Regions from separate parts of the Methylobacterium sp. NPDC080182 genome, predicted to be linked through region 2. Evidence: riboswitches for the same ligand, from Rfam matches in the RefSeq annotation. Region 2 holds a riboswitch; the other holds the start of a gene.
The links. A riboswitch is a leader RNA that binds a small molecule or an ion and turns the genes downstream of it on or off. The one in region 2 is predicted to bind cobalamin.
Positions count from the first base shown of each region.

Region 1: it holds a riboswitch for cobalamin, as region 2 does, so the genes downstream of both, ACQKQD_RS08915 (TonB-dependent receptor) here and ACQKQD_RS24635 (CbtB domain-containing protein) in region 2, are expected to answer to the same signal.

Region 1 covers NZ_JBNNWO010000004.1:55,296-58,494, forward strand. The annotation lists gene ACQKQD_RS08905 (RluA family pseudouridine synthase) at 1-28, opposite strand, end outside; gene ACQKQD_RS08910 (NUDIX hydrolase) at 171-605, opposite strand; cobalamin riboswitch at 743-935, shown strand; gene ACQKQD_RS08915 (TonB-dependent receptor) at 1,221-3,199, shown strand, end outside.
Region 2 covers NZ_JBNNWO010000015.1:85,248-88,446, forward strand. The annotation lists gene cobW (cobalamin biosynthesis protein CobW) at 1-496, opposite strand, end outside; gene ACQKQD_RS24625 (DUF1636 domain-containing protein) at 493-894, opposite strand; gene ACQKQD_RS24630 (CbtA family protein) at 887-1,639, opposite strand; gene ACQKQD_RS24635 (CbtB domain-containing protein) at 1,656-1,838, opposite strand; cobalamin riboswitch at 1,874-2,068, opposite strand; gene ACQKQD_RS24640 (discoidin domain-containing protein) at 2,230-3,199, shown strand, end outside.

The sequences.
Region 1 (3,199 bases), on a different contig from region 2:
CGCCACTTCTGGGAGGTCGTATCGTCATGCTTCCGCCGGCACCCGTCTCCGCGTCGGACGGAGCGTCCGGGCGCATGGGCCGCGGCGTCGCGGACGTCCGGACCGATGGGATTGCCCGGCTGTAGCATCGCCCGCGCCGAGCGGCAAAGGCGGTGGGCCGGGCCGGTCCGTCAGGGCTCCGCGCGCCACGCGTCGCGGAGGCGGTCCTTCAGGCCGGCGGGGAAGAGGTCGGGACCGCCCGGCACGTCGAGCCCGTCCAGATCGCACCATCGCGCCACGCAGGCGGTGCCGGAATCCTCGTGGAACACGAAGCGCTCCTGCCCGTCGAACCGCCCCGGCGGCAGGGCGACGGGGAACAGGAACAGCACCTCGTGCCCGACCTGCCCCTCGTGCGTGAAGATGTTCTCCATGACGCGGGGGCCGCCGAGCACCGAGACGGTGACGCCGAGCTCCTCCCGGAACTCCCGGATCAGGGCGTCCTCGACTCGCTCGCCGAACGCGACGCTGCCGCCGAGCGGCCGGACGCCTTTCAGCCGCCCGTCATCCGCGCGGACCTCGGCCACGAGCAGGCTGTTGCCGCGCCGGGGCAGACCCAGCGCCTTCACGCGAATCTCCGCAGGGGGCCGCCAGACCGTCATCCCGCAGGGGCTAGCCCGTCGTCGGCGAGGCCGCAACGGACCGGCGCACAGCGCGCCGATCCACGGCAACAACCGGACACACGGTTGACGCCCGCCCCCGCTACGGCCAAGCTGTGTTCGACGGTTCCCCTCGGGGATCAAAAGGGAACGCGGTGAGGGGTTCGCCCCGAAGCCGCGGCTGCCCCCGCAACTGTAAGCGGCGAGCCCTTCACCACCACGTCACTGGGTCACCCCGGGAAGACGGTGCGAGGGCGGCGACCCGCGAGCCAGGAGACCTGCCGTCAGCCGTGGTCACACGCGAAACGCGCCGGGCGGGGTGTCCTGGCGGGTGTCGAGGCGCCGCCAGTCCCGAGGGGAGGCGGCCGCCGAGGCCTCGTTCGCGGTGACGTGCCACAGCAAGCGCGCCCGCGACGCCGTTCCCCATGCCCGTCTCCGCCGTCCCGAACCCCTCGAGCCCTGTCGCAGGACGCCGTCGCGCGCCCGCACGGGCAGAGGCTACCGGACAGCGCGCGCATTGTAATGTTATTACAATGCTTGTAGGACGCGGGGGCCGGCGCGCGCCGTGCACGGACCGCTTTCCCCATGTCTTCATCGACCCATCGCTCCTGCCTCGGCGGGCGGGCCCCGCTCTGCGGCGTTCTCCTCGCGCTCCTCGCCAGTCCGGCCGCCGCACAGGAGGCGGTCACGCTGGATGAGCTGTCGGTCGCGGGCGCGGGCGGCGACCCGGGCCGCCTGCCGCCGAATGGCCTCAACCTGCGCACCCCCGACCGGACCGCGAGCCGCCTCGGCCTGACGCCGCTGGAGACGCCGGCCAGCCTCGACATCGTGTCGGGCGAGACCGCGCGGCTGCGCGGCCAGGACACGATCGCCGAGGCCGTGACCCAGGACGCGACCGGCATCACCACCATCGCGGCGCCCGGCAACGGCAACGGCGCGTTCACGTCCCGCGGCTTCGCCGGCCCGAACTCGATCCAGCAGCTCTACGACGGCACGCGCTTCTACGTCGGCGCCAACACCGTGACCTTCCCGTTCGACACGTGGAACGTCGAGCGGATCGAGGTGCTGCGCGGGCCGTCCTCGGTGCTCTACGGCGACGGCGCCATCGGCGGCGTCATCAACGTGGTGCCCAAGAAGCCGGTCTTCGTGCCGATCAACGCCGCCCGCGCGGTGATCGGCACCGACGGGGTCGCGCGGCTCGCCCTCGATTCCGGCGGCCCGCTGGGCCAGGCTGAGTACGGCGACACCTTCGCGTACCGCCTCAACGTCAGCGGCAACCGCGCCGACGGCTGGATGCGGCCGGAGGGCGATTTCCGTAACCTCGCGGTCTCCGCCGCCCTGCTGTTCCGGCCGAGCGCCGACCTCGCCTTCACCCTGAGCCACGATCTCGGCTACCAGGAGCCCGCCCGCTACTGGGGCACCCCGCTGGTCGAGGGACGGATCCCGGATCTCATCCGGTTCAACAACTACAACGTCCGCGACGCGAAGATCACCTGGGCCGACAACTGGACCCAGCTCAAGACCGAGTGGTCCCCCTCGGCCGACATCACGATCCGCAACACCGCCTACCGGCTGACCAGCCGGCGCCACTGGCTCGACGTCGAGCAGTACAGCTACAACCGCGGCACCGGGCTCGTGGACCGGGGCGACTACCTGGAGATCTACCACAGCCAGGAGCAGGTCGGAGACCGCCTCGACGCGACGTTCCGGGGCAGCCTGTTCGGGCTGCCGAACCAGTTCGTGGCCGGCTTCGACGTGAATCACATCGACTTCCGCCACACCAACAACTTCTACTTCGACCAGACCACCAGCGTGCCGCTCACCGGCTACGATCCGGGCCTGTTCCCGCAGAACGGCCGGGCGCGCCCGGCCTACGCGACGCAGACGAGCCAGGCCTCGGTCTTCGCCGAGGACCGGGTGATCCTGTCGGACAAGCTGTCATTCCTCACGGGCGTCCGCCTCGACGTGCCGACGCTGAACCGCGAGGATCTGCAGACGGGATCCCGGTTCGAGAAGACCTACCGGGCGCTCGGCTACCGGTTCGGCCTCGTCTACAACCCGACGCCGGACAGCGCGCTCTACGCCCAGTACAGCTTCGCCACCGACCCAGTGAACAGCCTGATCACGCTGTCGCAGTCGCTGGCGGGCTTCAAGCTCGCGACCGGCGATCAGGTCGAGATCGGCGCCAAGGGTCTGGCCTTCGACGGCGCCCTCGAATGGACCGTCGCGGGCTACCGGATCGTCAAGGACAACCTGATCTCGGCGATCCCCGGCCAGCCGACGCTGTCCACGCAGGTGGGGAGCCAGTCCTCGCAGGGCTTCGAGCTGGCGCTCGGCTGGCGCTTCGCGCCGGGCTGGCGGCTCGACGGCAACCTCGCGCTCCTCCACGCGCAGTACGACCGGTTCGACCAGACGGTGAACGGCGCCACCGTCTCGTACGCCGGCAACCAGCCGATCGACGTGCCCGAGCGCGTGGCCAACCTCTGGCTGACCTGGGACGTCACCCGCGACTGGACCGCGCGGGTCGGACTGCAGAACGTCGGGCAGGTCTACAGCGACTTCGG
Region 2 (3,199 bases):
GGTTGTCGTGGTCGACCGACTGGTCGGCGGCGCGCTGGGCCGCGAGGGCCTCCGGGTCCTCCGCGAAGGCGCCCGAGGCCACCGCCGGGCCGTCGACCACCGCGACCACGCCGTCGACGGTCACCCGCGAGCGGATCGCCGGCCACTGGAATGCCTGGACCAGCGGCTTCGGCAGGGCGAGGCCCGAGGTCTCGATCAGGATGTGCTCCGGCGGCTCGGCGCGGCCGAGAAGGGTCTCCAGCGCCGGCACGAAATCGTCCGCGACCGTGCAGCAGATGCAGCCGTTCGGCAGCTCGACGATGGCGTCCTCGGTGCAGCCCTCGACGCCGCAGGCCGCCAGGAAGGACTTGTCGAAGCCGATATCACCGAACTCGTTCACCAGGATCGCGAGGCGGCGCCCCTTGGCGTTCTCGACCACGTGGCGGACGAGGGTCGTCTTGCCGGCCCCGAGGAAGCCGGTGACGATGGTGCAGGGGATCTTGTTCACGAGGGTCATTCCGCGGGCTCCAGGGTGCCGGCGGGGACCGGGCGGGGTTCTGGGAAAGGGGGAATGCGGGCGATCACGCCCTTGCGGAACGCCTCCGGACGCTCGCGCCAGGGCACGATGCCGTCCGGGGTCGCCGCGTAGGCCGCGAGCCCGCCGAGGATGATCTCGGCCGAGGCGGCGGGATCCATGTCGCCGTAGACGTAGGTCCAGCGGTCGGCCGCGGCGACCGCCACGGTGCAGGGCCGCTTGCAGACCGACAGGCACTCCACCGCCTCGACCCGCAGGTCCGGCGTGGCGCCGCTCCGCGCCCGGAGCGCCTCCAGCAGGCGGGCCCCGGCGCGGGGCCCGTCGGGGTCGTCGTCCGGCCGGCGGCAGGTGGTGCAGACGTAGAGAACGGTCTCAGGCACGGGCCGCTCCCCGATCCGCGCCGCGGGCGAAGGCCTGCCACGCCCAGCCGAGCCCCAGCCCGATCAGGATCCAGAACACGAAGCTGATGGCGAGCGACCGCGCGGCGAATTGCGCGGCGAGCGCCGCCGGAAGTTCGGACGCGGCCTCGGGCGCCTGCGGGGCGCCGACGACGTGCGGGGCGATGATCAGGACGAGCCCCCCGAGGATCGTGATCAGCGCGCGGCGAATCGTGATCAGGTAGAGCCCCATGCCGGTCGCCGCGGCGGTCATCACCCACCACGCCTGCCGCGTCGCGAGCGGGGCCGCCGCGCTGCCGGGCAGTTCCGGCGGCAGGCCGAGACCCGGCGCGAGCGCGACGCTGGCGAAGGCGGCCACCGCGAAGGCGAGGCCGACCTGCGGCGTGGGTTCCCGGCCGCAGGCGAGCATCACCGCGCCGAGCAGCAGCGCGTAGCCGACGCCGCCCACAAGGGTCGCGAGCCCGGTGAAGGCCATCCGCGGCAGGCCGGGCGCGGGCTGCCATTCCGGCGCGGCGTCGGGCGCGGCGTGGTCGTGCCCGGCATGGGCGAGCACGATCGGGAACGCCTTGATCGGGAGCGCCTTGGCAGCCCGGTTCGGCGCCTCCTGCTGCTCGTAGCGCTCGGCCGCGACGATCAGCGGCGAGGTCAGCGTGAATTCGAGGCCCGTCACGATGGCAGCCGCGAAGAAGCCGGCGGCGAGGGCCGCCGACAGGAGCCGGATGATCATCCCTGGTCCGGGGACGTCAGTGGCAGGGGAAGTTCTGGGTGTGGCGGAAGTCGTGCGCCGCGTTGTGGAGCGCGATCGCCGGCGAGAAGCCCGCCATGAACAGCAGGCCGAGGCCCAGCACGGCCGCGAGCGCGACGGCGATCGGGCGCTCCGACGCGCGGGTGCCGGCGGCGACGGGGGCGAGGGTTTGCGTCGTCATCAGAAGCGTCTCCAGCCGCCCCACCGGCGGCATTGCGGGATCCTGTCGCGACGGCAGGTCTCCTGGCTCGCGGCTCGGCGCGCCCACCGCCTTCCCGGATCGCTCCGGTGGCGCTTGGCGGGCGCTCGCCGCTCACAGTTGCGGGGGCAGCCGCGGAATCGGGGCTTCAAACCCCTCACCGCATTCCCTTTTCACCCCGTCTCCGGGGCACCGTCGCCGGACCGTTGTAGACGCATGACCGCCGGGACACAACGGAGCGGCGCCGGATCGCGGCCGTTTCCCGCGCCCGCCCCGCGATCGGGGCGGGCTTGACGGCCGCGCCCCGGAGCGGGCACCGCCGCACCCGATACCCGCCCGGCCCCGGCGCGGGCGCTGAACTCCCGGAGACCCGATGGCCCCGACAGACGATCCGACCCCGGTTCTCGTCGATCTCGCGGCAGGCCGTGAGCCGCGGATCGTCTCCGATGCGGGCACGGGAACGACGTGGCTCGAGGTCGACCTCGGCGGCCGCTTCCCGATCCATTCCGTCGCCCTGCGGCCGGGGGAGGGGGCGGTTCCCGCGGAGCCCGGCGACGTCGCGGTGGCGGTCTCGCAGGACGGCGTGACGTGGGCCGAGCCGGACCTCGCCGGCTGGACCGCGACCCCGGACGCCCTCGTCGCCGCGATCGTCCCCGACGAGCGGGCCTGGGCGCGCGCGGTCCGGATCGCCGCGCCCGAACCGGCCCGGATCGCCGGCATCGGCATCCGCGCCGACGAGGCCGCGGTCGACCTGATCGCGCTGCGGGCGATGCTCGGCCTCGACGTGACGCTCCTGAACGAGACGCCCGGCGCCAACGTCTACGTCACCTACGCGCTCCAGTCGGCGCCCGACCGCGCCAGCCACGCCCTGGTCGGCCTGTCGCTGTTCGAGAACGGCGCCTTCGGCAACTGCCTCGTCCAGTACATCATCGCGGTGTCCATCGCGAAGGCGCTCAACCTGAAGTACATCAAGGTGCCCAAGGTCGACCGCAGCAAGGTGATCTTCCTGACCGAGCGGCTGACCTGCGACGGCATCACCTTCATCCCGCCGGACGAGCCGCTGCCGGCGGACGGCTACTTCCTGTCGGGCCTGTATTTCGACCCGACGCAGTTCGAGCGCGTGACCGCGCTGCGGGGGCCGACGGATTCGCGCGCGATCGTGCAGAGCGTGATCCGGCCGCTGTTCAACGGCCTGCCGAAGAGCTTCCCGGTGAAGCCCGACGACCAGCTCCTGATCCACATCCGGTCGGGCGACATCTTCAGCACCTGGGTCGATCCGCACTATCCGCAGCCGCCCTTCGCGTTCTACCGGATGGTCATCGACCGGCTCCTGGCCGAGGGCC